Linked DNA regions of Chelatococcus sp. HY11. The protein of the gene in region 1 interacts with the protein of each later gene in a pairwise test. Links are inferred from orthologs where the notes say so. Each region holds a gene or a part of one and is shown on either strand. Other genes may lie near its edges.

The links.
Region 2: the proteins of KIO74_RS05075 (region 1) and KIO74_RS15640 interact in binary tests that used the Escherichia coli proteins (3 or more experiments, as listed by UniProt). The link is inferred for Chelatococcus sp. HY11 from one-to-one orthologs.

The regions. Positions count from the first base shown.
Region 1 is NZ_JAHBRX010000001.1:1,057,900-1,072,906, forward strand. Bases 10,093-13,023 are described here. They hold KIO74_RS05075 (two-component system sensor histidine kinase NtrB), read right to left. Parts: upstream 12,155-13,023; coding sequence 11,030-12,154; downstream 10,093-11,029. Other genes in these bases: ntrC (nitrogen regulation protein NR(I)), read right to left, coding at 10,093-11,024; dusB (tRNA dihydrouridine synthase DusB), read right to left, coding at 12,257-13,023. In the rest of the region: lon (endopeptidase La), read left to right, coding at 1-64; KIO74_RS05025 (HU family DNA-binding protein), read left to right, coding at 278-556; KIO74_RS05035 (hypothetical protein), read left to right, coding at 1,504-1,872; KIO74_RS05040 (PRC-barrel domain-containing protein), read right to left, coding at 2,115-2,483; mazG (nucleoside triphosphate pyrophosphohydrolase), read left to right, coding at 2,806-3,645; GTPase HflX, read right to left, coding at 3,653-5,038; RNA chaperone Hfq, read right to left, coding at 5,039-5,296; nitrogen assimilation response regulator NtrX, read right to left, coding at 5,541-6,911; KIO74_RS05065 (sensor histidine kinase NtrY-like), read right to left, coding at 6,908-9,166; more of ntrC, read right to left, coding at 9,579-10,092; more of dusB, read right to left, coding at 13,024-13,294; KIO74_RS05085 (bifunctional 2-C-methyl-D-erythritol 4-phosphate cytidylyltransferase/2-C-methyl-D-erythritol 2,4-cyclodiphosphate synthase), read left to right, coding at 13,478-14,677; KIO74_RS05090 (CinA family protein), read left to right, coding at 14,799-15,007.
Region 2 is NZ_JAHBRX010000001.1:3,424,847-3,439,605, forward strand. What follows is about bases 3,828-6,510. They hold KIO74_RS15640 (P-II family nitrogen regulator), read left to right. Parts: upstream 3,828-4,841; coding sequence 4,842-5,180; downstream 5,181-6,510. Other genes in these bases: tesB (acyl-CoA thioesterase II), read left to right, coding at 3,828-4,629; KIO74_RS15645 (ammonium transporter), read left to right, coding at 5,218-6,510. In the rest of the region: KIO74_RS15620 (alpha/beta hydrolase), read left to right, coding at 1-776; KIO74_RS15625 (ubiquinone biosynthesis hydroxylase), read right to left, coding at 847-2,082; KIO74_RS15630 (IS110 family RNA-guided transposase), read left to right, coding at 2,301-3,332; more of tesB, read left to right, coding at 3,754-3,827; more of KIO74_RS15645, read left to right, coding at 6,511-6,576; KIO74_RS15650 (FtsK/SpoIIIE family DNA translocase), read left to right, coding at 6,822-9,335; KIO74_RS15655 (outer-membrane lipoprotein carrier protein LolA), read left to right, coding at 9,742-10,686; KIO74_RS15660 (porin family protein), read right to left, coding at 10,716-11,606; xth (exodeoxyribonuclease III), read left to right, coding at 11,832-12,647; KIO74_RS15670 (cyclic nucleotide-binding domain-containing protein), read right to left, coding at 12,631-13,155; KIO74_RS15675 (response regulator transcription factor), read right to left, coding at 13,283-13,969; KIO74_RS15680 (L,D-transpeptidase family protein), read left to right, coding at 14,163-14,693; KIO74_RS15685 (HAD family hydrolase), read left to right, coding at 14,707-14,759. UniProt on the Escherichia coli protein: Involved in the regulation of nitrogen metabolism. Regulates the activity of its targets by protein-protein interaction in response to the nitrogen status of the cell.

The DNA.
Region 1 (15,007 bases):
GACGGAAGACAAGGCCCGCAAGGCTGCTTCCGACGGTGAGTCGAACGCCCTCGTGGCCCACTGAAGTGCTGCAAACAAGTAACGGATGCTGTTGAAAAGTGCCCCCTGGCCACCCGGTCAGGGGGCTTTTTTTGCTTTTGCGCGTCAGACACGTTGATTTCCTTGGAATTCTAGGCCATCGGGGAGACACGCGCGCTGCTTTTCGGCATGAACGCGTGTCTCGCGCAGCGCGCAGGACAAACGAAGCGCCTGCCTAGGGCAGGCCAGGAGGTTTGAGATGAACAAAGGTGATCTTGTTTCGGCCGTGGCCGAGAAGGCCAACCTTACGAAAGTTCAGGCCACGGAGGCTCTGGACGCTGCCATCGACGCCATCACCGCCGCTCTCAAGGCCGGCGATGAGGTGAAGCTGGTCGGCTTCGGCACCTTCGCTGTCGCTGATCGCGCGGCAGGCACCGCTCGCAACCCACGCACCGGTGAGACCATCAAGGTTCCGGCGTCGAAGACGCCCAAGTTCAAGGCCGGCGCTGGCCTCAAGGAAGCCGTCAACGGCAAGTGAGATTTGTCGCGGCCAAGAATGGCCGGACAAGCTCGCGGGGGAGGGGGACGGCCATGTTTGAGGCTAGTCCCGGCCGGGAATCGTCTCGGCGCCCTTCCTGCGTCCGTAGGCCGACAATCAGCCATCCACCTCGCTGATCCACCTGCTTCCGGGCGGGCTCTGGAGGTGTGGTGTGACTTTTAAGGGGCTGGGGGCCTGTGTGCTCCCTTTGGGACATCGACGGACGAGCCGTGCGGTCGGGCAGCTCAAAAAGACTTGCCTCGCCGGATGGCTCTCCGTTAAATCACTTCAGTTTCGTCCCATTGAGGTACGAGACTGAACCTTCTCCGTGATATCCGACACCTGTCCACGGATTGAGGGCGGTTAGCTCAGTTGGTAGAGCATCTCGCTTACACCGAGAATGTCAGCGGTTCGAGCCCGTTACCGCCCACCATCATCTTTGCCCTTTTCGGGTCAGATCCCAGCGTGCGCTGAGTCCGCGCTGCTTCCGCTTGCGGTGCAAGCTCCCTTGGTGCTTCGGGATTCCATGCGCATTTGGGGCAGGACGCCCTCAATCACTGCCTTGTGAGCACCCGAACTACGCCTTCATTCAAGACGGTGAAATTTGGCAGCTTGGCCGTTCCTGGCGGCAGCGCCGCCGTCGCCCTCGATGAGGACGGCGGATATAAGGCGTTTGCGCCCATCTTGCAGCCCTGCGCCCCGTATAATGAATTTTCAATGGAATGACGTGCTATATGAGGTCAGCGGTTCTACGCGCATACCGGCCTGTTCGCTTGCGTATAGCATCTCCCAAACTTGACAGCCCGCCCTGCCTTCATTCAACATTTGGGCATAGTTCGCTCGATTATGTGGCTGCATCCGGAACACAGATGCTGCAAATGCGTTATCCCTATAGATATTGGAGTATCTTGGCTCTCCGCTGAGATACGGCGAGAGGAGACGCTTACATGCATCACGGCATCAGGTCGACCTCTGACACCGATTATGCTCTCGCAGCGCTGAGAGTGGATCTCCGTGAGATCATGTCTGAGTTTCGCCCGCCCGTGGATAAGATAATCAATATTTTACATCGCTTAGAGCCTTTCGCCGCGACTGCAGAGCGTATCCGGTCTCGCAATGATCTCCTTTCTTTTTTCCAGGAGAAAAGCGATGAGGTCGATTTCGCTCCCGCGCTAGATTGCCGGTTCCCTTTCTTCTGGGGCCGCTTTTCGCGAGCTTGGCTTGAGGACGACGGCGCCACAGTGTCGCCGGATCCCACGGTTGTCAGTCTTTTCAGCGATCCACGAATCGGCCGCAGCAGACAGTCGCATCCTTAAAGATGCCTTGTCAGAGGGGCAGGGCACCTCCTCGCAATATGCTGTCGCCCTCATGGGACAATCGTTGCCAGCAAAAAAGGCCCTCGAAGCGGATGAGGCTTTGAAGGCCTTTAATTTTGGAATTTGCGATCGGCGGCGGTGTTGCCTTCATGCACTCGACTGACATAAAAAGGCCGCCGCTCCAGAATGAGCGGCGGCCACGTCTGTTATGGACAATTATGGGCACGGACAGTTATGGGCGATTATATTCCCCAATATGGGTTCACGCCGTAGTAGTCGTGAAGGCGACGTTCGTAGGAACGATCTCCCCAATCCGGGGTGTCGCGCGCCTCATAATGTGGTGCGCCTTCAAGCTGTTCGCGGCTTAAATTCACCACGTAGCCGCCCTTGGCGGTATCATACGTCAATGTTGACCATGGTAGCGGATGGTATTGCTCACCAATGCCAAGAAAACCACCAAAGGACATAACAGCGTAGGCCACCTTGCCGCTCACCTTGTCGATCATCACACTTGATATCTCGCCAAGATGTTCTCCCGAACCATTATATACCTCGGTTCCCGAGACTTTATCGGAGCCGATCAGGTTCGTTGTTTCAGCTGTGTGATCCACTTTCGTCTCCCATATGTTTTGCTGTTATTATACAAACGTCGTTCGGCCGCGCTGGTTCCACAGCCTGCGGGAGGTGTTCGACGGTTGAGATGACACAGGCATGGGAGAGAACAAAGCCGAAGCCCTTGAGTTCCATAATGCGCCTTATGCGAAATTGGGGCTTGAGCTTTGCGCAACGCATTGACCGACGATCATGTCTTGAAACGTCTGCCTTCCCGTGATCCAACTCCCACAGTCTGGCCTGATTGTGAGCCATGGCTTGGAGAGCCAATGTCCGGTGTCACATGGCTTGCCTAGCCCGCAGAACTGTTGTGGAGATCGGATGAAGGCCTCTCGGGATATCGACCAGCTCCTTGCGATCATGGCCGCGCTGCGAACGCCCGGCAGCGGATGCCCGTGGGATCTTGATCAGAACTTTGCGACGATTGCGCCTTACACGATTGAAGAGGCTTATGAGGTAGCCGATGCCATCGAGCGCGGCGATATGGACGATCTCCAGGAAGAGTTGGGCGATGTCCTCCTGCAGGTCGTGTTTCACGCGCGCATGGCCGAGGAGGCTGGCGAGTTTGCGTTCGGGGACGTGGTCGAGGCCATCACCGGCAAGCTTATCAGGCGGCATCCGCATGTCTTCGGTTCGGCACGAGATTTATCACCGGATGAGGTCAAGACGCTTTGGGATCGCATCAAGGCTGAGGAAAAGATCGAGCGCCGCCGCCGGCGTGAGGAACGCGGACTAGCCGACGAAGGTCGGGCGGGGCTCCTGGATGGCATAGCGAGGACACTCCCTGCCCTTACCCGCGCCGATAAGCTCCAGCGTAAAGCCGCCGGTGTGGGGTTCGATTGGTTGGAAGCGCGCGAGGTGGTGGCGAAGCTCCGCGAGGAACTAGACGAGATCGACGCAGCCTTAGGCATGGCCGACCCATCAGCGGTGGTCGAGGAAATCGGCGATTTGATATTCGCGGCCGTCAATTTGGCGCGCCATGCCGGCGGAGATGCCGAAGTCGCGCTTGCTCTGACAAATGCCAAGTTCGAGCGTCGATTCGCTTACATTGAACGGCAGCTCGCTTCCACGGGGCGGACCACCAAGGAAGCTAGCCTCGACGAGATGGAAGATCTCTGGCAGGAGGCCAAGCGCGACGAGAAATCTGCGAGCTCCGACTAAGAGGGCCTTACCGGATCCGCTTTGCTCCCGGACAACGCCTCAGCAAACGGGGCTCTTTTGCCTCCGCGATGCGGACAGCCAACAGGACACGGCCATCTTCGTCCGAACGCCGGTCCAGAATTTCAGCCTCCTCATAGAGCCAGTTCAGAACATCTCCGGCCTCTGGCTCCAAGACGACATGATAGATCGCGCGGCCATGCGCCAGCCTGGCTTCGATGGCGGACAACAGGGTATCCATCCCCTCCCCGCTGACGGCCGAGACCAGGACCGGCCGAAGTTCGGTCGGCCTGCGTGACGCGAGATTGTCCAGCTTGGCGCGTTCATCCGGCGCGAGGAGATCGGCCTTATTCCACACTTCGATCAGCCGTTGACCATTGCTTGGGTCAATGCCGAGTTCGCGAAGGATGGTCTCCACATCGCTCGCCTGGGCCTCGGTGTCGCCATGGGACACATCCCGGACATGCAGCAGCACGTCCGCCTCGATCACGTCTTCCAGCGTAGCCCGGAAGGCCGCGACCAGCATGGTCGGAAGATCGGAAATGAAGCCGACCGTATCCGAAAGGATGGCTTTCGAGCCGTGGGGCAGCTCAATCGCGCGGGCTGTCGGGTCGAGGGTCGCGAAAAGCAGGTCCTCGGCCATGACCTTGGCCGCAGACAAGCGATTGAACAGGGTCGACTTGCCGGCATTGGTGTAACCGACCAGAGCGATGATGGGATAAGGCACGCGGCGCCGGCTCTCTCGGTGCAGAGCGCGCGTCCGCTTGACATGTTCGAGGTCACGCTCGATGCGGCTCATCCGCTCCTGGATGAGCCGGCGATCCGTCTCAATCTGCGTCTCTCCAGGGCCTCCGAGAAAGCCGAATCCGCCGCGCTGCCGTTCAAGATGGGTCCATGAGCGGACAAGGCGGCTCTTCTGGTAGGTGAGATGAGCGAGTTCCACCTGGAGCGAGCCCTCGCGCGTGCGTGCCCGCTTGCCGAAGATGTCGAGGATGAGCCCCGTCCGGTCGATGACCTTGGCGCCAAGCGCCCGCTCGAGATTGCGCTGCTGCACCGGGGAGAGAGCGCAATCCATGATGACGAGATCGATCTCATCGGCTTTTACGGTGCCGGCCAGCTCCTCCACCTTGCCCGAGCCGAGATAGGTCGCGGGGCGGACATTGGCGAGGCTTAGCTGGATCGCACGGACGATCGTCACATCGATCGCCCGCGCCAGACCTACGGCTTCATCGAGCCGCGCAGCCGCATCCCGCGCCGTGTTCTCGCCACTGCGCTCGGATGTGCTGCGTGTCAGGTAGGGCCCGATCACGAGAACGCGGGTATTCTTGCCTTCTTGATCAACAGGGGAAGGCGGCGACGGTTGAAACGCGTCCTTACGCTTATCGGGTTGAGTCATTCAGACCTTTTCTGACCCCATATCGTCTGTCGGCTCGAACAGCTGGATCGGATGTCCAGGCATGATCGTCGATATAGCGTGCTTATAGACCAGCTGCGAGTGCCCATCGCGGCGCAGCAATACACAAAAGTTGTCGAACCAAGTCACAACACCCTGAAGCTTGACGCCGTTGACCAGGAAAATCGTCAGCGGGACCTTATTCTTGCGAAGGTGGTTGAGAAAAGTGTCCTGCAGGTTTTGCGCGCGTTCGCCCGCCATCTTGTTAAACCTTCTTCTTGCGCCGTGCTCGTCGGTCCTTGTTCGCTTACACGGCTTCTGTTGTTGCCTTTGCCTTTGCTGCCGGAAGGCTGCGCTGGCGCGGGACGCTCATAGACCGAGAATCGCATTACAAAGGGAGAAACGCTTCAAACGCAAGTATCTCTTGCCGCGCCGATGCGATTCTGGCTGTCGCGCCAGCATCGGTCCGGGCTTGTGCACGGGTGCGCGGCGCGGACGTGAGCTCTCAGGAGCCGATGCCGAGCGACTTCAACTTCCTGTGTAGGGCAGAGCGCTCCATACCGATAAATTCCGCAGTCCGCGAGATATTGCCCGAGAAGCGGTTGATCTGCGCCACGAGATATTCACGCTCAAAGATCTCGCGCGCGTCCCGCAACGACAAACTCATCAGCTTCTCTCCACCGCTGCCAGCAGGCGTGGTCGGCACAAGCGTCCCGATTTCGGCGGGCAAGAGATCGGCGGAAATCGCCGCATCGGGATCGCCGCCGGTCAATATCATCAACCGTTCCACATTGTTACGCAGTTGGCGCACATTGCCCGGCCAATCGTGCGATTGAAGCACCGCCATGGCGTCGTCGGCGATGACACGCTTGGCGAGTCCGGTGGCAACCGAAATCTGCTCCATGAAGAAGCTGATAAGTTCGGGTACGTCCTCCCGCCTCTCGGCCACAGACGGAATCCGGATCGGCACGACACCCAGCCGGTGGAAGAGATCCTCCCGGAAATGGCCCTCGGCTATTTCCTGGGTGAGATCGCGGCTCGTGGATGAGATGATGCGCACGTCGACGTGAACGCGCGTGGTGCCCCCTACCCGCTGGAAGTTCTGGTCCACCAGCACGCGCAGGATGCGGTTCTGCGTTTCCCGGGGCATGTCACCGACTTCGTCGATGTAAAGCGTACCGCCGTGGGCCTCCTCCAGCGCGCCGATGCGCCGGCCACGACCGTCGGTCGCCTCGACACCAAAAAGTTCGCTCTCCATCGTGTCGGGCGTGATCGCCGCCGCATTGATGACGATGAACGGGCCATTGGCTCGTTGCGAGTTCATATGCAGCGTGCGAGCCGCGAGCTCCTTGCCGGAGCCGGACGGGCCGCTGATCAGCACGCGTGCATTGGTCGGACCGACGCGCTCAATGGTCTGCCGCAGCTGGTTGATGATCGGGGATCGGCCTACCATTCGGCTGGTCTGCCCGGATCGCGTCCTGAGTTCGCGCACCTCCCGCTTCAGGCGAGAGGCCTCCAGCGCGCGCTCAGCCACCAGAACCAGGCGATCAGCCTTGAACGGCTTCTCAATGAAATCATACGCGCCGCGCTTGATGGCCGAGACCGCGGTTTCGATATTGCCATGCCCGGAGATCATGACGACCGGCACTTCCGGATTCTGCTCCTTGATGACGTCCAGCACCTGGAGACCGTCGAGACGGCTGCCTTGCAGCCAGATATCGAGGAAGACCAGCTGCGGCCGGCGGGATTCTATCGCGGCCAAGGCTTCATCCGAACCACCAGCCGTCCGCGTCCTATGGCCCTCGTCATCGAGTATGCCGCCTACGAGTTCACGAATATCCGCTTCGTCGTCGACGATGAGGATGTCGGCGCTCATCCAATTGCCCTTTGTTTGATGTCGTCCTTGCTGTCCGTTGACGCAACGCCACCACTGCCAGACCCGGAAATACCGGACTTGGGGAACCACATGCGGACACGCGCGCCCGGCCCCCCGGCGCTAACGCCGGGATGGTCGAGCAACTCGATGCCGCCGCCGTGGTCCTCGAGAATTTTGCCCACGATGGCGAGGCCGAGGCCCGTGCCGCCCTCGCGGGTCGTCATGTAAGGCTCAAGCAATCGCTGCCTGTGCTCCTTTGGAAAACCCTTGCCGTTGTCACTGACATCGATCGTGATGATGCCGTCCTGTTCGCGCACATTGATGTCGATCTGCCCGACGCCGCGCGTATTGCCATCGACCGCCATCACCGCCTCGGTCGCGTTCTTCACGATGTTGGTGACGGCCTGGGAAATCAGCCGGCGGTCGAAATAGGCGGTGATCCCCTCCTCCGGCAGTTTTTCGTTGAAGGTGATATCGGGCGTACCCACGCGCATCAGGAAGACGACCTGGCGCACCGTATCGACAACATCGTCCATCGCGTGGTTCGGCTTCGGCATCCGCGCGAAGGAGGAGAACTCATCGACCATGCGCTTGATGTCGTCGACCTGGCGGACGATCGTGGCGACGCATTGGTCGAAGATCGCGCGATCCTCGACGATAACCTTGCCGTATTTGCGACGGATGCGCTCGGCCGACAGCTGGATCGGCGTGAGCGGGTTCTTGATCTCATGGGCGATGCGCCGGGCAACGTCGGCCCAGGCTGATGTCCGCTGGGCGGAGACGAGGTCCGTTATGTCGTCGAGCGTGACGACAAAGCCCTTGTCCTGTCCCACCGCCTGTTCGCTGGTCACGCGTACGTTGAGCATGCGCTCGCGACCGTCACGATTCAGGGCCATCTGCCCCTGGATCAACTGTCTCTGCCGGCCAGCGAGCACCTCGTCGAGGAGGGGGGCCACTTCGGGCAGGGCCTCGACGATGGGCTTTCCGATGACCGAGCTGCCATCCGCCTGCAGGATCGCTTCCGCCGACGGGTTGACGATCGTGATCATGCCCGCCGCATCCGTGCCGATGACGCCGGCGGATACACCGGCGAGCACCGCTTCGTTGAAGCGCCGTCGCTTGTCGATCACATCGCTCGCCGCGACCAGACCATCGTGCTGCTGCCTGAGTTCGCTCGTCATCTTGTTGAACGTCGCGCCAAGATGCGCGAGATCGCCCTCCGCGCGCCGGATCGGCACCTGCACGTAGAAATTGCCGCTTGCGACCTGGTCCGTCGCGTGTATCAGCCGGCGGACGGGCATGACGAGCCGGTTGGCGAAGCTCAAGCCGAACCACACCGCCGACAAAAGCACGATGAGCGCGACCAGCGCGAACATCGATGCGAAGGCGATCTGGATGCCGAGCTTCTTTTCCTCGAGAGCTTGATAATAGGCGACACCTGTCTGCGCGGCGGCCGGGAACTCGACGGCACGCGGATCGACAGTTCGCGCTACATAAAGAAGTGTGGGCTCCGGCCAATCCAGCTTGATGAGCGAACGGAACAGGTTGCCAGACTGCGGAATGAGGCAGACCGGATCGGTGGTATTGGCGTCCTTGATATCCTCGTCCGACGGCGGCGAAAGATTTTCGAGCGACTTCTGCTCGATGCGCTCCAGCACCTTGCCGTCCTCGCTGACGAGCATGGCCGAGGGGAACCCGAGGAAGACCGAGCGCGACAACATGAAGTCGTGGAAAAGCTTGCGGTCTGCGTTGAACAGCACCTTGGCGCGATTGAGGTCGGCGGCCATCAATTCCGTTTCGCGCACCATGTTGCGGCATTGGCTATCACGATAAGCATGCGCGATCTCGACCGTATTGGTGATGAGCCCCTTGAGTGAACTGGTGAACCAGGGGTCGAGACCGCGTTCAAGCGTGATCGAAGCCACGATCGCGACAAGAATGGCCGGAAGCGCGGCCACCAGGCTGAACAGCGAGACGATGCGGACATGAAGGCCTGCCGCCGCCGCCCCCTCCCGCCTCGCCCTGAACAGGCTGTATGTCTCCCACAGGATGACCGAGACGAGGAGCAGGACGAGGATGCCGTTGATGAACAGCGCCCAGACGACAACGATATGCGTCGGCAGGATCGGCGTCATGCCGGCGAGCACGACGAAGGTCACAAGCGCCGAGATCAACGCCAGCGTGACCGCGACCGTTCCTAATATGCCGGATACGCGGGATTTGCGTTCCTTGGGAAGATCCGCCGATAAGCTCACGAAATAATGGCCCGCCGTTTCGCTATGATCGAATCGGTTGAATAGCACCGGACAATGATGCGGAGCTACAACACTGTTGTCGAATTGCGACATTCCCAAGGCAGCGCTGGGTCGGCGCCACAGGCAAAAGGGAGCCGATTGACAATCGGATTGCGCCTATGAGTTTGATATTTTCTTATTAAATCCAGTACGTTGTAGACATTTGTTACATAAATCTATCAGATGCGAGATTGCGCTGGTCAAAGGGCTCGTCGTGCAATTGTGGCGAGGCCATGTGCAGATAAATCACATGGCTTCGATGCAACAGGGGCAGCTTAACCTGCTGTCTGGCGAACGCGACGATCATGATGCGCGGCCCCCTGCCCCATCGGCGGTGGTTCTGATCGCCGCGTCGGCTGCTTTGAAGCTGCCTTTAGCGTGCCGGGGTACGCACCACCGATAGATCGAGATCCCGGATCTTCTTGCGCAGGGTATTACGATTGAGCCCCAGGAGTTCGGCGGCTCTGATCTGGTTTCCGCGCGTCGCCGCCAATGCCATGCCGATCAACGGCCCCTCGATCTCGCGCAGGATGCGGTGGTAGAGACCGGGGGGCGGCAGCGCATCCTTGAATCCGCCAAAATAGCGATTGAGGTGCCGTTCGACTGACGTGGCGAGTTGCTCGTCCTCCCGGGCCTCGCTCCCTTCCGGCGAACTGCTGGTGGAGGGCTCTAGTTCGGCGTCGATAATCGGGCCGGTGATGGTGTCCTGAGGGTAGAGCGCGGCCAGCCGCCGGACAAGATTTTCGAGCTCGCGCACATTGCCGGGCCAGCGATAGCGCTTCAGGCGGTCCATCGCATCGAGGTCGATCTGCTTGTGAGGCAAACCCTCGCGCGCCACCAGCGTGAAGAAATGGCGGATGAGATCCGGCACATCTTCCGCCCTCTCGCGGAGCGGGGGAAGGCGCAGCGGCACCACATTGAGCCGAAAGAACAGGTCCTCGCGGAAAATGCCCTGCTGGATGGAAATCCGCAGGTCCTTGTTGGTGGCCGCGATGATGCGAACATTGGTCTTGATCGGCGTGCGGCCGCCGACGGTCGTATATTCACCCTGCTGCAGGACGCGCAGAAGACGCGTCTGCGCTTCCATCGGCATATCGCCGATCTCGTCGAGGAACAGCGTGCCGCCCTCGGCCTGCTCGAAGCGGCCGGCGCTGCGCTGGGTCGCGCCGGTGAAGGCGCCCTTCTCATGGCCGAACAGCTCGGACTCGATGAGGTCGCGCGGGATGGCCGCCATATTGATGGCGACGAAAGGGCCTGTGCGGCGCTTGCCATAGTCATGCAGCGCGCGGGCAACGAGCTCCTTGCCGGTGCCGGATTCGCCGGTGATCATGACCGTAAGATCCGTCGGCATCAACCGCGCCAGCGCCCGGTAGATCTCCTGCATGGCCGGGGAACGGCCGACCAGCGGAATATCCTCGCCATCGGCATCGCCGAGGCTCTTCGCCTGCCCGCGCGGCCGCGACAGTGCGCGCGCGACGATGGAGACCAGTTCCTTCAGGTCGAAGGGTTTCGGCAAATATTCATAGGCACCCCGCTCGGACGCTCGGATCGCCGTCATGAAGGTATTCTGCGCACTCATGACGATGACGGGAAGGTCCGGACGCAGCTTCTTTATCCGCGGCAGCACGTCGAAGGCGTTCTCGTCCGGCATCACCACGTCGGTGATCACCAGATCGCCTTCGCCCTGGCTTACCCAGCGCCAGAGCGTCGCTGCATGTCCTGTGGACCTGACGTCATAGCCCGCCCGCGCCAATGCCTGGTTCAGCACCGTGCGGATGGCGGTATCGTCATCGGCGACAAGAATGCTGCCTCTCGCCATATTACTCATTCCTCCGAGCCACGCCCATCGCGGGCCAGATACATGGGCATCAACACCCGAAACGTCGTACGGTGCACACCAGCGTCGCATTCCACGACGCCGCCATGGTCACCGATGATCTTCGCAACCAAAGCAAGACCAAGGCCACTGCCGGAAGCCTTCGTGGTCACAAACGGGTCGAACAGGTTTGGCACGAGGTCCGGCGGGACGCCGGGCCCGTTGTCGCGAACGCAGATCTCGAGCGGCAGGCTGACGCGTTCGCCGGAGCCCGGCAATTGCAGCCGCATACCCGGCCGGAACGCTGTCGAGAGAATGATTTCACCGTCGAGCGCATCGCGCCCGATGGCTTCCGCCGCATTCTTGATGAGATTGAGGAATACCTGCACAAGCTGGTCGCGGTTGCCGAGCAGCGGCGGCAGCGAGGGGTCGTAGTCCTCAACGAAGCGGATATGCCGCGCAAAGCCCGACTGGGCCAGACGCTTCACGTGGTCGAATACGCCGTGAATGTTCACGGCCCCCCTCTCCACGGGCCGCTCATCCCCGAAAAGCTCCATTCTCTCGACGATTTTGACGATCCGATCGGTCTCGTCGCAGATCAGCTGCGTCAACAGACGATCCTCGTCGGAGGCCGCGCCTTCCAGCAATTGTGCCGCTCCGCGGATGCCGGACAGGGGGTTTTTGATCTCGTGGGCGAGCATCGCGCCCAGCGCCGTGATGGACCGAGCTGCACCCCGATGGGTCAGTTGTCTGTCCATTTTTTCGGCAATTGTTCGTTCTTGCAGCATCAAGGCGACTGATCGCGCCTCGTCTCCGAGCGGGACGGCGAAAATATCAACAATCCGCTCATGTCCTGTGCGCGGCGTTCCAATCTCGATGCGGTATTCGCTGACGCTCGCGTTGCGGCGTCGCGCCTCTTCCGCCAGCGCCAGAACCGGCGAGCCGAAAGGCAGCACATCCACGAGTCTCTGCCGCTTAAGGACGGGAAGGCTTGCCTCGAAGAACGCCTCGGCGGCGCTATTGGCATGGAGGATGGTGTCGCCCTGCCCGACCACCAGGATCGGGACGGGGAGCGCGTTGAGGATGAGCCCCGGATCGAAGCCGGGCTGACTGTTTGCGGAAGCGTTTGGCATCGTGATCCTTGGCATCGTGATCTTGCGCACGCCGATCCGGTAGGGCTTGAAGTCGCGTTCGAATTTGTCTTCCAACGTGTCCCCGGGGAGACCCGTCGATCGTCAGGCCGCTTCTCGCTGGACGGGGTTCTCGGAGGGGCTTTCATAAAGCCCCTGAATCAGTGCCAGCACGCGCTCGGGCTGCTCGCTGGTCACCAGCTCCGCGCGGCACCGACTGGCCGCCCCGCTACCGTGCCGTTCCGCGTCCGCGCAATAGGCCGCGAGATGCTTGCGGGCGTGGCGCAGTCCGACCTTCTTCCCATAGAGCGTGAGAAGTGTCGTATAATGCTCTGTGATCGCTTCAATTTTTTCGGATGGCGATGGTGGCCGGAGGGCAGCGCCGGAGCGCAGTTCGGAGGCCACCTGCCCAACCAGCCAGGGCTGCCCGACCGCGGCGCGGCCGATCATCACCGCATCTGCGCCGGATTGAACGAGGGCCGCGCGGGCATCCGACGTATCAGCCATGTCGCCGTTGACGACGAGAGGAAGCGAGGTCGCCTCGCGCACGCGCCGCACGGCCGACCAGTTGGCTGTGCCCTTGTAGAATTGTTGCCGCGTGCGGCCATGGACGGTGATGAGAACGGCGCCAGCTGTCTCTGCCCGACGGGCGAGTTCATCAGCGTTTTGGCTCGCATCGTCCCAGCCGAGACGCATCTTTACGGATACCGGTATATTCACCGCGGCCACCACGGCCTCGATCAGCGATGTGGCATGGTCGAGATCACGCATCAGCGCCGATCCCGCCCATCCGCCAATCACACGCTTGGCGGGACAGCCCATATTGATGTCGATCATCGCCGCGCCTGAAGCCTCGGCCACGCGCGCTGCCTCGCCCATCCAATGGGCATCGCAGCCGGCGAGCTGTATCACATGGGGCGTGATCCCGGCGCCTTCCGCGCGCAGGACAGCTTCCTGTGACCCATCAACGAGTTCCTGGCTCGAGACCATCTCCGAGACGACCAGAGACGCGCCGAAGCGATGAGCGATCCGCCGGAATGCGACGTCCGTGATGCCTGACATGGGCGCGAGCACTGCGCCCAGGGCGAGATCCGGGCGCCAGGGGGAGACGTCGGCGTTAGTGCCCATTTCCGCATCACTCATGGCCATGCTTATAAATTAAACAAAACTCTTTGTCCCGCCCTTATTGCAGGTCATGAAGAGATCGTGTTCGGCTGGTTCGGATCCCCCTGGATTGGCCTTGGGGGCCATGATCCGTCACAAGAGCATTGTAAGTCATCAGCCCGCAGCCTATAGGCGCCTGTCACTAGAGCGGACAAGGTAAAAATGCCGAAAATTGCAGCGATCATCGTGGCAGCCGGACGTGGAACACGTCTGGGAGGTGAGGTCGCGAAGCAGTATCGCAAGATCGCCGGCCGCGCGGTTCTCGGCCATACGCTGACGGCGATCGCTGATCAGAGCGATATCGCGCGTATCGTCGTCGTTATCCATCCTGATGATGATCCGTATTATCGCGATGTCATAGCCGCGCTGCCGATGGCGGTGATGGAACGTCTAGCGCCGCCTGTGCCTGGTGGAGCGACCCGCCAGCTTTCGGTCATGGCGGGACTCGAATCGCTCGCCAGTGAGGAGCAGGCGCCGGCTTTCGTGCTGGTGCATGATGCGGCCCGGCCGTTCGTCTCGCGGGACCTCGTCGGGCGCGCCGTCGCGGCGGGCATCGCCCATGCCGCTGCGGTGCCGGGCGTGAAGATCGCCGATACCATCAAGCGCGTCGACGAGAACGGCACGATCTGCGAAACGCCGGACCGCGACCTCCTGCGGCGTGTTCAGACCCCACAGGCCTTCGCCTTCGCGCCCTTGCTCGTCGCGCACCGCCGCGCGGTCGACGCGGGTTTGACGGGCTTCACCGATGACGGCACGCTCGCCGAATGGGCGGGCCACAGCGTCCATATCTTCGACGGCGAGGCTGGCAATATGAAGATCACCAGCGGCGAGGACATCGTGGAAGCGGAGCGCCGCCTGACCCCATCCACAACGCTGATCAGCCGCGCGGGCATCGGCTATGACGTCCATGCCTTTGGACCGGGCGATCACATTTGGATCGGTGGGCTGCGGCTGCCCCATGACCAGGGTGTCATCGCCCACTCCGACGGCGACGTGGCCTTGCACGCGCTGACCGATGCTGTTTTCGGAGCTATGGCCGACGGCGATATCGGAAGTCACTTTCCTCCGAGCGATCCGCGATGGCGAGGTGCTGCCTCCGATCAGTTCCTTGCCCATGCGGTCAAGCGCCTGCGCGCGCGGGGCGGCCAGCTCGACCATCTCGACCTGACGATCATTTGCGAGGCACCCAAGATCGGTCCGCATCGCGACGCCATGCGCGCCCGCATCGCCGCCATCGTCGATGTTCCGATTTCTTCAGTCTCGGTGAAGGCCACGACGTCGGAACAGCTGGGGTTCACGGGGCGCCGCGAGGGGATCGCGGCGCAGGCGGTGGCCAGCGTCAGGCTGCCGGAAGGCACGTAGAGCAAATTCGACCTGGATGAACCCAGGTGGATCTGCTCAAGCGTCTGACTTTCCTATTTTTTACACGGGCGAGTCCGGGTTCTACGGATTTGCTCAAGCCGAGCCAATGGAGCAATCAGGGATGGCCGATATCGAGTTCACGCGTATCGACCGGGATCTTGTCGTGCACGCGAAGGCCGTGCTCGATCTGTGCCGGGGGCTTGGCCTGCGCGTTGTCACCGCCGAATCCTGCACGGGCGGCCTCGTCGCCGCTGTTCTGACCGAGGCGCCGGGTTCATCGGAGACCATCGAGGGCGGGTTCGTCACCTATTCCAACGATGCAAAGCAGAG
Region 2 (14,759 bases), 2.4 Mb from region 1 along the record:
GGCCGACGAACCGCGACGGCAACAATCCCTACGGTGTCGGCGCCCGTCCCTACGCGCTTGTCGCGGATGCCCTTCTGGCCGACGGGATAGCTAGCCTCCGCTATGACAAGCGTCTGCCCGCCACCGTGGAAGCGGAGCGGGAGCTCACCTTCGATGCCGCGGTTGCCGATGCCGGGCGATGGCTCCACTGGTGTCGCGCGCAGGCGGGCGTCTCGGCGGTCTTCCTCATTGGACACAGCGAAGGCGGTCTCATCGCGCTCGCGCTTGCCCGTCGCGAGGCGGTCGCGGGTCTCGTGCTGCTGACAACGCCCGGCAGGCCCGTCGCGGAGCTTATCCAGAAGCAACTCGCGCAGGCGCCGGAGCCGTTGCGCGCCGAGGCGGCCGCGATACTCGCGCGTCTTCAGCGTGGGGATCCTGTCGATGACGTGCCGGCGGCGCTCGCTCCGTTGTTCCGGCCGAGCGTTCAGCCGTTTCTCCGGTCCCTGATTGCCGTGGATCCGGACGCCCTGGCGCGCCAGCAGCAGGCACCCTTCCTGGTGGTCGCCGGCGGACGGGATATCCAGGTTCCGCCGGCCGACGCCCGCCCCGGCGGTGAGGCGCTGACCTTGCCCGACATGAATCACGTGCTGAAGGACGTGGCGGCGGAGCCCGCGGACAACCCGTTAGCCGACAACCTCTTAGCCGACAACTTGGCGGCTTACCGCGACCCGGATCGGCCTCTCGCTAACGGGCTCGTCGAGGCCGTCGTCTCCTTCATCCGCCGGCACGCGCCGTAGAGCCATGCTGTCTATTACAGACGTGACTCCGGTGTCTTGACTCTGATGTCTTGGGTCTGAGGCTTCGCGATCAGAGTGGCTCGCCGCGCATGAGACGCGGCACGGCGCCGACGACACCGGCCGCCTCGCGGATGAAGAAGCTCTTCAGCCCGGGCATACGGTCCACCAGGCCAAGGCCGAGGTCCCGCATGAGGCGAAGCGGCAGCCGGTCGTTCGAGAACAGCCGGTTGAGGCCGTCGGTCGCGACGCCAAGCGTCAAGGTGTCGAACCGCCGCGCGCGCTGGTAGCTTTCCAGCACCGTCGCCTCGCCGGGTGGAAGCCCAAGGCGGGTCTGGTCAACGATGGCCTCGGCAAGGACGGCGGCGTCGCGCAGGCCGAGGTTGAGGCCAAGGCCAGCCAGGGGATGCACGAGATGCGCGGCGTCGCCGACCAGGGCGAAGCGGTCGCCGATGAAGCGACGCGCCATGCCGACGCCGAGCGGGAAGGCGCGTGGTTCCGTCTCCAGGGTTATCCGCCCCAGGTCGAGGCCGAAGCGGCGTTCCAGTTCGTCGACGAGATCATCCGGATCGAGCGCGAGAATCGCATTTGCATCCTCCCGTCGTTCCGTCCAGACGATCGAGGAGCGGTTTCCTGTCAGCGGAAGTCGCGCGAAGGGGCCGGAAGGCAGGAAATGCTGGACGGCGCAGCCGTCATGGGGTCGTTCATGCCCTATCGTCGCAACGATGCCGGATTGGTCATAATCGCGGCCGCTCCAGGCGATGCCGGCGTAAGCGCGCAACGCCGAACGCGCCCCATCGGCTGCGACAAGCAGCGCTGTCCGCAGTTTGTCTCCGTCGGCCAGAGTGATATCAAGGCTGGCGCCCCGTTCCGTGAAAGCCTTCACCGAGGTTAGAGCCGTGACAACGCCCGCCTTCTCCGCGGCCGCACGAAGCGCTTCGCTGACAACGGCATTCTCGATGATATAGGCGAAGGGCTCATCCGGGGCGATCTCTCCGTCGAAGGTGATGAAGGTCTGCCGCACGGGATCGGCAAGCCGGCTGTCGGTTACCACCATCTTGGACACGGGCTGAGCGGCGGGTGCGATCGCGTCCCACACGCCGAGTTCGGCCAGCATGCGCTGCGCGCCGGCCGCGAGAGCGGAAGCCCGCCCGACATCCTTGCCGGGGGGAAGAGGATCACAAACCAGAACCGACAGGCCGGCGCCTTGTCGCAACGCCACGGCCAAGCAAAGGCCAACGATGCCTCCGCCGGCGATCGTGACATCGGTCCTTGGCAGCGGGGCTGCCTGTTGCGTGTCGTTTGCCATGCCCTGTTCCACCAACGGATACCATTCTACCGCGCGCCTTCGCCAAGACCATTGCCCGAGATCAACAGCGGGATGGCAGATGCGAACTCCCCACAGCCTCTAGATGCCGTAATGGGCCGGTGTCTCAAGAGTAGCCATGCTGTGTGGCTGTCCCTCAGAATGATGTTGTTGAAACGAGGTTCGAGCGATCGGCCTCAAGCATCATGAGAGGAACAGCCGTGGAGCATTATGCAGGAATCGATGTCTCTCTGAAAGAGAGCAACGTGTGCGTCGTCGATACGACTGGAAAAGTGGTTCGCGAGGTGAAGCTCGTCAGCGAGCCGGAGGCCTTGGTTGGGTATTTCGAATTGCTCGGATTGCCTGTTTCCCGGATCGGTCTCGAAGCCGGCCCGCTATCGCAGTGGCTGCATGCAGCGCTCTTGGCTGCCGGCCGTGACGTGGTTTTGCTGGAAACGCGGCACGTGAAGGCGGCGCTTTCAGCGATGACGGTGAAGACTGACCGGAAGGATGCGCGGGGCATCGCGCAACTGCTGCGGATGGGATGGTATCGGCCGGTCCATGCGAAGTCGTCAGCGGCCCAGGACACACGAGCGTTGCTCGTCGGGCGTAAGCTCCTCCAGGGCAAGCTGCTCGATGTCGAGCTCAGCATCCGCGGCATCTTGCGGGGCTATGGATTGAAGGTCGGTGAGGTCAGCCGGGGGCGGTTCGAGGCGCGTATCCAGAACCTGATCGCGGGACACGCCACACTCTCGACGGTGATCGGCGGAATGTTGGCGGCGCGAGCGACGCTATGGAGCGAGTTTACAAAGCTTCATCGGGAGATGCTCCGGATCGCTCGGGCCGACGCGATCTGCCACCGACTGATGTCGGTGCCCGGCGTCGGTGCGCTGGTTTCGCTGACATACCGCTCGGCAGTGGACGACCCGACACGCTTCGGGAAATCCAGCACCGTCGGCGCATACTTCGGTCTGACGCCGAAGAAATATCAGTCCGGGGAAACCGACCGGGATGGCGGTGTCACGAAAATTGGCGACGCCATGGTACGCACCGCCTTGTTCGAAGCAGCACATATCATGCTGACGCGGGCGACGCGCTTCTCCGGCCTCAAACAGTGGGGGCTGAAAGTTGCGCGGCGGCGCGGAATGAAGCGCGCGAAGGTGGCGCTCGCCCGCAAGCTGGGTGTCGTGCTCCATCGCATGTGGATCGACGCGACCGACTTCCGGTGGAGCGCCGTGCACGTGGCCGCTTGAGAGTAGAAATGAGATTGGGTCGGTCAGGTTAGGCCGGCTCTGTTGGGGTCCCGTCGCCGGGACGCAGGCTTGGCAAGGTCGTGTGTAGTGCTGTGATTGCCTCGGCAAATCACGCTTCCTAGATTGACCTGCCGGCTTGAGGATCTGATGGCATGGTGTGGCAGCCTTCGTGCTGACCACGGACAGAAGCATGATCCTGGCGACGAGATATCGTTCAGAGGGACTTGACGATCAAAGGCCCATTACAGAAGCACTATTAGGGACAAATCGAACCATGGTATCGGGCCGCGTCCCGGAAGGACATTCACCGCAGGCGCTTGACGCCCCCACCTGTCAGGCGCACATGGGATGCAAGAGGCATGCGGTAGGTGGACATTGCCTTCCGCAGTCACGCATCGCATGCGGCAGAAATGAGTGACCGATGGCCGATCCCGTAGATGAAGTGCTCGATATTCTCGACCTTGAGCCGCTCGAGCGTAACCTGTTCCGCGGGCGCAGCCCCAAGGTCGGTTGGCAGCGGGTGTTTGGTGGACAGGTCATTGGCCAGGCACTCGTCGCGGTGACACGGACCGTGGATCCCGGGCGTGATATTCACTCGCTGCACGGTTATTTCATGCGGCCCGGCGACCCAAAGGTCCCGATCATCTATGAGGTCGATCGCATCCGCGATGGGCGTTCCTTCGCGACGCGCCGTGTCGTTGCCATCCAGCATGGCGAAGCGATCTTCTCCATGTCGGCCTCCTTTCACACTCCGGAGACCGGCCTGACCTATCACTTGCCCATGCCAGACGTGCCGATGCCGGAGGATCTGCCTACCGAGGATGATCTGCGCGCCAATTTCCTTCCGGCTATGCCCCATCCCATGCGGACTTACTACGAGCGCGAGAGGCCGATCGAACTCAGGCCTGTTGAATACCAACGCTATCAGCAGACGGGCACACCGATGGCGCCCCAATTCAACGTGTGGATCCGCACCACGAAGCGCCTGCCGGATGATGCGGCGATTCATCGCTGCGTGCTGGCCTATGCCTCGGACATGACGCTGCTCGATACCAGCCTCGTTCCCCACGGCCGCACGGTTTTCGAGCCGGATATCCAGGGGGCGAGCCTCGACCATGCTCTCTGGTTCCACGGGCCGTTCCGTGCCGACGAATGGCTGCTCTATTCGCAGGATACGCCCTTTTCCGGAGGCGCGCGGGGCTTTTCCCGGGGCCTGATCTATACGCGCGATGGCGCCCTGATTGCCTCAGTGGCGCAGGAAGGTCTGATACGCCTACGGCCTGACCTCGCGGTCTGATTGCATATTTTTTAATCAAACTGACTGTTCATTGCGCATCATTGGCATGCGTCCGTGGGGAGACCGCGGGCGCGTGTCTGCATTTGCCCTGAAAAAGTGCGCTTTGCGCCATCTTCGGCCTATCTGGCACGAAGATTGATTTCCCTTGGACGGATTAGCTGGTCAGGGGCGCCTCACAAAGCGTCCAGCACCATCCGCGAGGGAGCCGAGACATGAAATTCGTGGTGGCCATCATCAAGCCCTTCAAGCTCGAGGAGGTCCGCGACGCCCTGACAGCCATTGGCGTGAACGGGCTCACCGTCACCGAGGTCAAGGGATACGGGCGACAGAAGGGACATACCGAGATCTACCGTGGTGCCGAATACGCGGTGAGCTTTCTTCCCAAGCTGAAGATCGAGGTCGCCGTCGCTGCCGATATTGCGGACAAGGTGGTCGACGCGATCGTTGGAGCCGCACGCACCGGCCAGATCGGCGATGGCAAGATTTTCGTCTCGTCGATCGAGAAGGCCGTTCGCATCCGCACGGGTGAAACCGACGCCGACGCTCTTTGACAACCCGCCTGCCTGCTACATTCGAGGAGTTTGTTTCATGACGTTAAAGCGCGAGCATAAGGCGGGTCTTGCGGCACTCGCCCTTGCACTTGCCGCTGGCACCATTGCGGGTGTCGGACCGGCATTTGCCCAGGCTGCCGCAGAAGCGGCGCCTGCGGCTGCTCCGGTTCCCAATAAAGGTGACACGGCCTGGATGCTGGTTTCCGCGATCCTCGTGCTCGCAATGACCATCCCGGGGCTTGCCCTGTTCTACGGTGGCCTCGTTCGCACCAAGAACATGCTGTCCGTGCTGACGCAGGTGTTTTCCATCGTCTGCGTGGTCGTCCTTGTATGGGTCATCTACGGCTACAGCCTCGCCTTCACGGGCACGAGCGCGTTCATCGGCAATTTTTCCAAGGCCTTCCTTGCCGGCATAACGGGTGATTCGACGACGGACACCTTCACCAAGGGTGTCGTGATCCCCGAGTTCGTATTCATCTGCTTCCAGATGACCTTCGCCTGCATCACGCCGGCGCTGATCGTCGGGTCCTTTGCGGAGCGCATCAAGTTTTCCGCGCTCCTGCTGTTCACCGTCCTGTGGGTCACCTTCGTCTACTTCCCCATGGCGCATATGGTGTGGTTCAGCGAGGGCCTCCTGTTCAAGATGGGCGCGCTCGACTTCGCCGGCGGCACGGTCGTCCACATCAACGCGGGTATGGCAGGTCTTGTCGGCGCCTTGATGATTGGCAAGCGCACGGGCTACGGCAAGGAGCCGATGCCTCCGCACTCCATGACCATGACCATGATCGGCGCCTCCCTTCTGTGGGTGGGCTGGTTCGGCTTCAACGCCGGCTCGAACCTCGAGGCCAACGGTGGCGCGGCGCTTGCCATGCTCAACACCTTCGTCGCGACCGCCGCGGCTGGTATGGCCTGGCAGTTCACCGAATGGGGCACGAAGGGTCACCCGTCGCTGCTCGGCACGGTTTCGGGCGCCGTCGCCGGCCTTGTTGCGGTCACGCCGGCAGCCGGCCTCATCGGCCCTATGGGCTCGATCATCCTGGGCCTCATCGCCGGCGTCATCTGCTTCTACGCGTCGACCACCGTGAAGAACGCGCTCGGCTATGACGACTCACTCGATGTCTTCGGCATCCACTGCATTGGCGGCATCGTCGGCTCGCTGCTCACCGGCATCCTGGTCGCTCCGGCTCTCGGTGGTGTCGGCGTCGCGGATTACTCCATGGGCGGCCAGCTCTGGACGCAGTTCGTCGCGGTTGTCGTCGCCCTGCTGTGGAGCGGCATCGGCTCGGCCATTCTTTATAAGGTGGTCGATCTGATCGTCGGCCTGCGGATTTCCGTCGAGGGCGAGCGCGAAGGGCTCGATCTCGCGGACCACGGCGAACGTGCCTACAACTACTGAGACCGCTTCTTTCATCTTCTCCTGAGACTTCAACCCCGGCCGTGAGGCCGGGGTTTTTTTGCGCGCGGCCGAGGGTTTCAGGCTAGGGCCATCGTGTTGCAAGATTGGGCCATCAAGCGATACGCGGCACGGGGCCATACCAATAAGCGACGCAATGCGACTTTGCTGGGAAGGTTAATCGCGCCTTAACCGCCGGGTCTTACGCTAAGGTCTGTTAGCGTGACTTTTCCGGGTCCCTCTGCGATATGCGAACACTACGCCGGCCTTCGTCTCCCACCGACGGTCTCTCCGATGCGCTGCGCCGCTTCTTCGCACGCCGCGCCGTGGAGCTGGTCGGTCTCGCCTTGCTGGGTGTTGCGGGCGCAACCGCACTCGCGCTTGCCACGTGGTCGGTTGACGACCCGAGCCTGACGCACGCCACGAGCCAGCCCGCCGTCAATCTGCTGAAACTGCCCGGGGCGATCACCGCCGATCTCGCGATGCAGGTCTTTGGACTCGGCGCAATCGCCTTCCTGCTGCCGGTCGCGGCCTGGGGGCTTGGCCTGATGACCCGCAGGGCACTGCCGCGTCTGCCTTTGAAGATCGGCCTATGGCTTCTCGGGGGGGCCGCCGCGGCCGCGGTCGCCAGCGCTCTTCCGTCAACCGCGCGATGGCCTTTACCGACGGGTCTCGGCGGCGTGGTTGGTGACGCGCTCGTCTTCGCGGCCAGGGGCATCATTCCTTTCGGCGGTGGTCCCGAGCGGGCGCTTGTCGCGCTGATCTATGCGGGTGTCGCCATTCTTGCGCTGACGGCTGCCTGTGGCATCGGCCTTACCGAGGACCACCACGAGAATGCCGATGACGACAATCACGATGGGGCGGCTGACAGCGACGACGATGCCGACGGCAGCAGCGAGCCGGGCTGGGGCATCATTTCTCTCGGCGCCATCGCCCATGGCGTGATGGCGACGAAGGCGGCTCTCGCCCGCCGTTTCGCCGCGCCAAAAGCCGCGCCGAGGCAACGTGGCGAACCCATGCTGGAAAGGGCCGGGGCCGCCTCGTCACGGCGTGCGGTGTCGTCGCCCTACCCGCAGTATGACGACGATGACGATTATGCTGACGCTCCCTTCGGGTCTGACGACAGTTTCGCGCCGGAACCGCCGCCGAGCCGGGTGACGCCACGCGCGCCCGCGCCCAAGCCGGGCCGGCGTCTGGCGCGGGAGGCACAACCCTCCTTCCTCGACGCGGAGCACTACCAGCTGCCGCCGCTCGGCCTGCTGGCGGAGCCGAAGAAGACGCTGATGCCGGTATCCCCGGAGGCGCTCGACCAGAATGCGGCGCTTCTCGAAGGTGTTCTCACGGATTTCGGTGTGCGCGGCGATATCGTCAATGTGCGTCCCGGTCCGGTCGTCACGCTCTACGAGCTGGAACCGGCGCCGGGCACCAAGTCGTCCCGCGTCATCAGCCTCGCGGACGATATCGCGCGCTCGATGAGTGCCGTCTCCGCGCGCGTGGCCGTCATACCAGGGCGCAACGCCATCGGTATCGAGCTGCCCAACGCGAAGCGCGAGACGGTCTTCCTGCGCGAGCTGCTGGCCTCGGAGGATTTCGAGAAGACCAAGCTGAAGCTCGCGCTCTGCCTCGGCAAGACGATCGGCGGCGAGCCCGTCATCGCCGAACTCGCGCGCATGCCGCATCTGCTCGTGGCCGGCACCACCGGCTCGGGCAAGTCAGTCGCCATCAACACCATGATCCTCTCGCTGCTTTACCGGCTGAAGCCGGAGGAATGCCGGCTGATCATGGTGGACCCCAAGATGCTCGAGCTCTCGGTCTACGAGGGTATACCGCATCTCCTGACACCCGTCGTCACCGACCCGAAGAAGGCGGTCGTCGCCCTGAAATGGGCGGTCCGGGAGATGGAGGAGCGCTATAAGAAGATGTCGAAGGTCGGTGTGCGCAACATCGACGGGTTCAATGCCCGCGTCGCCGAGGCGAAGGCCAAGGGCGACGTCATCACCCGCACGGTGCAGACGGGCTTCGACAAGGAAACGGGCGAGGCGGTCTATGAGGAAGAGCTCATGGATCTCGAGACGCTGCCCTATATCGTCGTCATCGTCGATGAGATGGCCGACCTGATGATGGTCGCCGGAAAGGAAATCGAAGGCACCATCCAGCGCCTTGCGCAGATGGCGCGCGCCGCCGGCATCCATGTTGTCCTCGCCACCCAGCGTCCGTCCGTCGACGTTATCACCGGGACCATCAAGGCGAATTTCCCGACGCGCATCTCCTTCCAGGTGACGTCCAAGATCGACAGCCGCACCATCCTTGGCGAACAGGGCGCCGAGCAGCTTCTGGGGCAGGGCGACATGCTCTATATGGCGGGCGGCGGCCGCATCATGCGTGTGCACGGTCCCTTCGTTTCCGACAACGAGGTCGAGAAGATCGTCGCGCATCTCAAGCGCCAGGGACGGCCGCAATATCTCGATGCCGTCACGGCCGGCGACGACGACGGGAGCGATGGGGGTGGTGATGGCGCCGTGTTCGACAGTTCGTCCTTTGGCGCGCCGGGCGGCGATCTCTACGACCAGGCCGTCGCCGTTGTGCTGCGCGACCAGAAGGCGTCGACCTCCTATATCCAGCGTCGCCTGCAGATCGGCTACAACCGCGCTGCCTCCCTGATGGAGCGCATGGAGAACGAAGGGATCGTCGGTCCGGCGAATCACGCGGGCAAGCGTGAAATCCTCATGGAAGGCGGTGGCCGCGACGACGACGAGGACTAGGCGGTGTGAACAGTTGGTCGCGTCGGCCTTGCCGGAATGACGACAGAGTTTCCGGTGACTTCACTGCGGCAACTGTCCACACGCGACAGGCCACATGGCCTCATGGGCATGTTAGGCAGGGCGCCTCATTGAGAGGGGCTTGGCCGTCAGGATTTTCGGCGCGTGACAGGCAAGGCGGATAGGGGAAGCCATTTCGGGAACGGACCACCTGTTTCAGCGGAGCTTTCCGGTCCCGCTTTCGCCATAACGTGGGTTTATGTGAAACGTCTCAGCTTTACGTGAAGACTGTTGGAATTTGGCGTATGGTTTACGATCTACGGAGGGAGGCCGCTTCGTCAGGGTCTCCATGGGTAGGTCGGAGTATGGCCGGAGCATGTGATGCTCCGCCGTTAGCGCGGATGGTGAGATGAAGCGTTTTGGTTGTGCAACATTGGCGCTTGTGGTCGCTTTCGCGGCCAGTGGCGGCGTGCCCGTTGCGCAAGCGCAGAATGATCCCCTCACGCGCTTTCTCGACGGCATGTTCAGAAAGACGCCGGCTGAAGAACCCGCGCAGGCCCCGGCTCCGGCACGGGCCGCCCCGCTCCCGGCACCGACCGGCGGCAGTACGGCCCCGCCGCAAGCCGCATCCCCCCCAGCCATATCCCCCACCGCCCCCACCCAGTCCGCTGCGGGCGGACCGCCGTTGCCCCCGCGCCGGCCGGCTGCGCTGGGCGGCAATGAGGGTCAATCCGTCCAGCCTGTCACCACGGCCGCCCCGGCGCCGGCCGCAGCCCCAGCCGCCGCGCCCGTGGCATCCATCGCTCCGGCAGCCACCGCGCCGCGGGCCGCGAACAACGTGGTGCCGACGAGCCAGGCGGCCGCCATTGAACGCGTGAATTCTTATGTGAACAGTATCGACACGCTGACGGGGCGGTTCGTCCAGTATGGCGGCGACGGCCGCCGGGCCGAAGGCACGCTCTATATCCAGCGGCCGGGGCGTTTGCGCTTCGCCTACAATCCGCCGTCGACGCTCGAGATCGTCGCGGATGGCCGTTCTGTCGCGATCCGCGATTCCAAGCTCAAGACCAACGATGTCTATCCGATCGGGCAGACGCCGCTGAAATTTCTTTTGAAAGATCGTTTCGACCTGACGCGGGATACCAAGGTTCGCGCGGTGGACATCGGCAATGACGGCGTCGTGACCGTCAGTTTCGAGGATAGCGCCACGATCGGCGGCACCTCGCGCATCACCTTGCGCTTCGATGCCCGCAACAATGCCCTGCGGCAGTGGACCGTCGTCGATCCACAGGGCTACGAGACCTCCGTCGCGCTGTCCGATCTGCGCCTCGCGAGCCGCGCGCAGACGGAGTAGGACGAGGCTTCGTAGCGGACGGGCTTGATTTAGAAGCGCAGCGAAACACCGACCACCGGGCCGTGCTGAGTCACGTCCCATGCGAACCGTTCCGGCGAGTTATTCGTTTTGTAGTCCTGATAGAGGGCGCGGTAGCCGACACGGAGATTAGCGGGAACGCCGAGCAGTTCCGTCCGATATCCCAGGTAGATCTGGCCGTTGAGGCTCAGGTCGGACCCGACGCTGAATCCCCCGACATCGCCCTCGGCGGCTATGTTCCATCGCTCGTCGAGATCCACGTAAAGACGCAAACCTACGAATGGATCGACCCATTCCACTTTGCGCGATACTTCGTATGGTCCGAGGTTCAGGCCCGCCTTGAGCCGGGTCCAGCGCAGGCCGGCCGTCGGTTCGATCGCGAACACCCGGGGGCGGTCGATGGCATTCGTCCCGCCGAGCCGATGCTCATAAACGCGATAGTAGGCCCCGGCGGCGATGAGGCTGGATGTGACGCTCAATCCGAGCCGGTTGTTGTAAACATTCTCGTGCTGGCTGGTTTTCGTGTACTGGCCGTCCACATAGACGCCAAAGGCCCCGTTCGTAACCTCGACATTGCCCATGAAGCTGAAATCGAGGTTCTTCAAGGTCTCTGAGAACGGGATATCGACGTGGGCATGGCGCCCGTAAAGATAGGATTTTCCTGTGAGGGACGCGCCCCAGACATAGGGGCTGACGATGACGCGCCAAGACCGATCCAGTGATTGATTTGCGGCGCGGGTCTTCGGTATTGCCGTCGGAGCCGTGCCGCTCTCAGGGATCGAGGCTGGGTCCGCCGCATACGCCGCGTTTGCAGAGATGAGAAAAACCGCCGCGAGGATGCACCCCCGCAGGCCCTTCATCGTGGATGAGCTGAGCGTGGCGAGCCAGCGAGGGTTGATCATGGTTGCTCCGCATATGCCTTAAGCTCGGCCCTTGTTCACCTTGTGCAATAGGCAAAAAGGCAACCGGGTTCAATAAGGCCCATGGTCGGCCATCGGTTGGTTTGAGATGCGGCTGCGGCGGCTCGTCCGTTTGCGGGACGCATCATTTTCTGCGAAAGCAAAGCTCGAGGTCGCCCGCATCATGGGCACATGGCTCTCCCCTGCCAGCACGTCGAAAGCCAAGGCATGAAACTCGTCGTCACTTCCTGGAACGTCAATTCCGTCCGTATGCGGCTGGACCATGTCGTCCGCTTCCTGACGGAAACGCGCCCGGATGTGCTGTGCCTGCAAGAGACGAAATGTCCGGATGACCGTTTCCCATCGGCGGCCTTCAAGGCGCTTGGCTATCATTACATGGCGCTCAACGGTCAGAAGGGCTACCACGGGGTCGCGGTGCTCTCCCGGCTGCCTTTCGCGTCGACCAATATCATGGGCTTCTGTGACAAGAACGATTCGCGCCATATCGCGGTGACGCTGGGCACGGGCGCCAAAGCCGCTTCGGGTGTGACCATCCATAACTTCTATGTGCCCGCTGGCGGCGATATCCCCGATCCGGAGCTCAATCCGCGCTTTGCTCATAAGCTTGCCTTCCTCGACGAGCTGATGCAGTGGCAGGACCGCGCCCGGCCAACCGCCGCGCCCAGCATTCTGCTCGGCGATCTCAATATCGCGCCTTACGAAGCCGATGTGTGGAACCACAAGGCGCTGCTCAACGTCGTCAGTCATACGCCGATCGAGACGACGCGGCTGGAGGAGTTTCGACAGACGTCGGGTTTCGTCGATGCCATACGCCAGCTGCGCCCCGTGCCGGAAAAGGTGTTCACGTGGTGGAGCTACCGTTCGCCGGATTGGGCGGCGGCCGACAAGGGCCGTCGTCTCGATCACGTCTGGGTCGCACCGGAGCTTGTCCCAAGCGTGACGGGCAGTGCCATCGCGCGTGAAACGCGCGGCTGGGAGCGGCCGTCAGACCACGTGCCGGTGTCGATTACGCTTGATCTCTAGCGGCTTGATCTTCTGAACCTTGATCACGTGAAGCTTGGATCGCCGGCTCGGCGCTGGTCGCATCGATCGTGTCGCGTATCTCCCCGAGCTCCTGGGAGAACGCTATCAGTCGCGCCGCGATGGCATCGTGCAGGGCGCGGGCTGAATGGGGAAACTCGCCCAGTACGCGATGCACAAGCCCGCGCTGCATCTTCATGACGCTGGACGGCTCCCGCGCGATGGCCGTGGCCGGGCGGCTGCATTCCGCGAAGAGCGCGGATTCTCCAAGGAGCGTGCCGGGCCTTGCGATGTAATTCGCGGGCGAGCCGTCATCCCTTGCATCAAGCGCTATCGCGCCCGACACAACGATATAACCGCCGTCAGCGTTCTCGCCGCGTCGGAACAGTATGTCGCCCGCCCGCAGGATGCGCGTTTCGGCGGCAAAGGCGAGAAGGCGCAGGGCCTCAGGTTCTATCAACGAGAGGAGCGGCACCCGACTCAAGGTTTCGAGGTCGTCGTTCAGTCCCATACCCGCGCCGCCTGCAAAACTGGTCCCAAAACTGCGATGACACGGCCATACCGGGTCATACCGAAACGTGTCACGCCGAAACGTTTCACCCGTTGCCGCGCGCGATGGCCTGGTCCGGATGGACAGGCTACGGGATCAGTTTGTACCCGCCGGCTTCGGTGACAAGAATGCGGGCTTCGGAAGGATCCTCTTCAATCTTCTGCCGCAACCGATAAATATGTGTTTCCAGCGTGTGCGTCGTTACGCCAGCGTTGTAGCCCCAGACTTCCGCGAGGAGGGTATCGCGGCCGACGACCTTCTGATCTGCCCTATAGAGGAAGCGCAGAATGGCGGTTTCCTTCTCGGTCAGCTTCAGCTTCGAACCGCGGGCATTGACGAGAAGCTTGGCGCTTGGCCGGAACGTATACGGGCCGATCGAGAAAACGGCGTCCTCGCTCGCCTCGTGCTGGCGCAGCTGGGCGCGGATCCGTGCGAGCAGCACCGCGAATTTGAAGGGCTTCACCACATAGTCGTTGGCGCCGGCTTCCAGACCCTGGACCGTATCCGAATCGCCGCCGAGCGCGGTGAGCATGATGATGGGTGCGCGGAACCCGCCTTCCCGCATGATCTTGACCGCATCACGTCCATCCTTGTCGGGCAGGCCGACATCCATGATCACGAGATCGATCCGGCCAGCGGCGACGGACGCGATTGCTTCCGTGGCGTTCGCCGCAGTTGCGACGGTGAATTCCTCAACAAGCGCGAGCTGCTCCGCGAGAGTTTCGCGAAGGTCCTGCTCGTCGTCCACAATGAGGAGGTGGCGAGCACTGGGCATGTGGGGGATTCCTTAGAATGGAGCGACGGAAGGATCGAGGCGGGAATTTGTCTTGGATTTGGGAACAATCGCGATAGACAGTGAAAAGGCTCCTTAACACCGGAAGCACCGTGGAATTCCTAGACTATGTATGCCCCCGGCGCCAAACAAGGCCTCAAGCAACCTTGGGCTGCTCGCAAAGGGTCTTCGAGGCATGAAGCGCACAACAATTCCCGTTGTTCACGTCTATGCCTCCCCTCTCGATCGCGCCCGCGGGGTCGTCGTCGCGGGTGCGTTGCGTCTGCCTTGCGCTCTGGGGCGCTCCGGAATCGCCGTCGTCAAACGTGAAGGCGATGGCAGGACGCCGCGCGGGCGCTTTGGCCTTCTGGGTCTGACTTACCGGGCCGATCATGGCGCCCGCCCGCGCTCGGGCCTTCCCACACGCGTGACGCGCCGGAGTGACGGGTGGTGCGACGCGCCAGGGGATCGCCGGTACAATTGCCCGGTCGTCCTCCCCTATCCCGCGAGTACCGAGACCTTGTGGCGCGACGATGATCTGTATAATGCCGTCGTGGATATCGCTTGGAATCGCGGGCCGCGCATTGCCGGTCGCGGCAGCGCCATCTTCCTGCATGTCGCGCGTTCCGGTTTCAAGCCGACAGAAGGCTGCGTGGCCGTCGACGCGAAGGCCATCCGCCGGCTTTTAGCCGTGATCGGGCCCCATACCGTCCTCTCCATCCATTGACTGGTCCTGCCCCGTGACATCCATTGCCCCCGCCACGCTCCTGTTCGATCTCGACGGCACACTCGT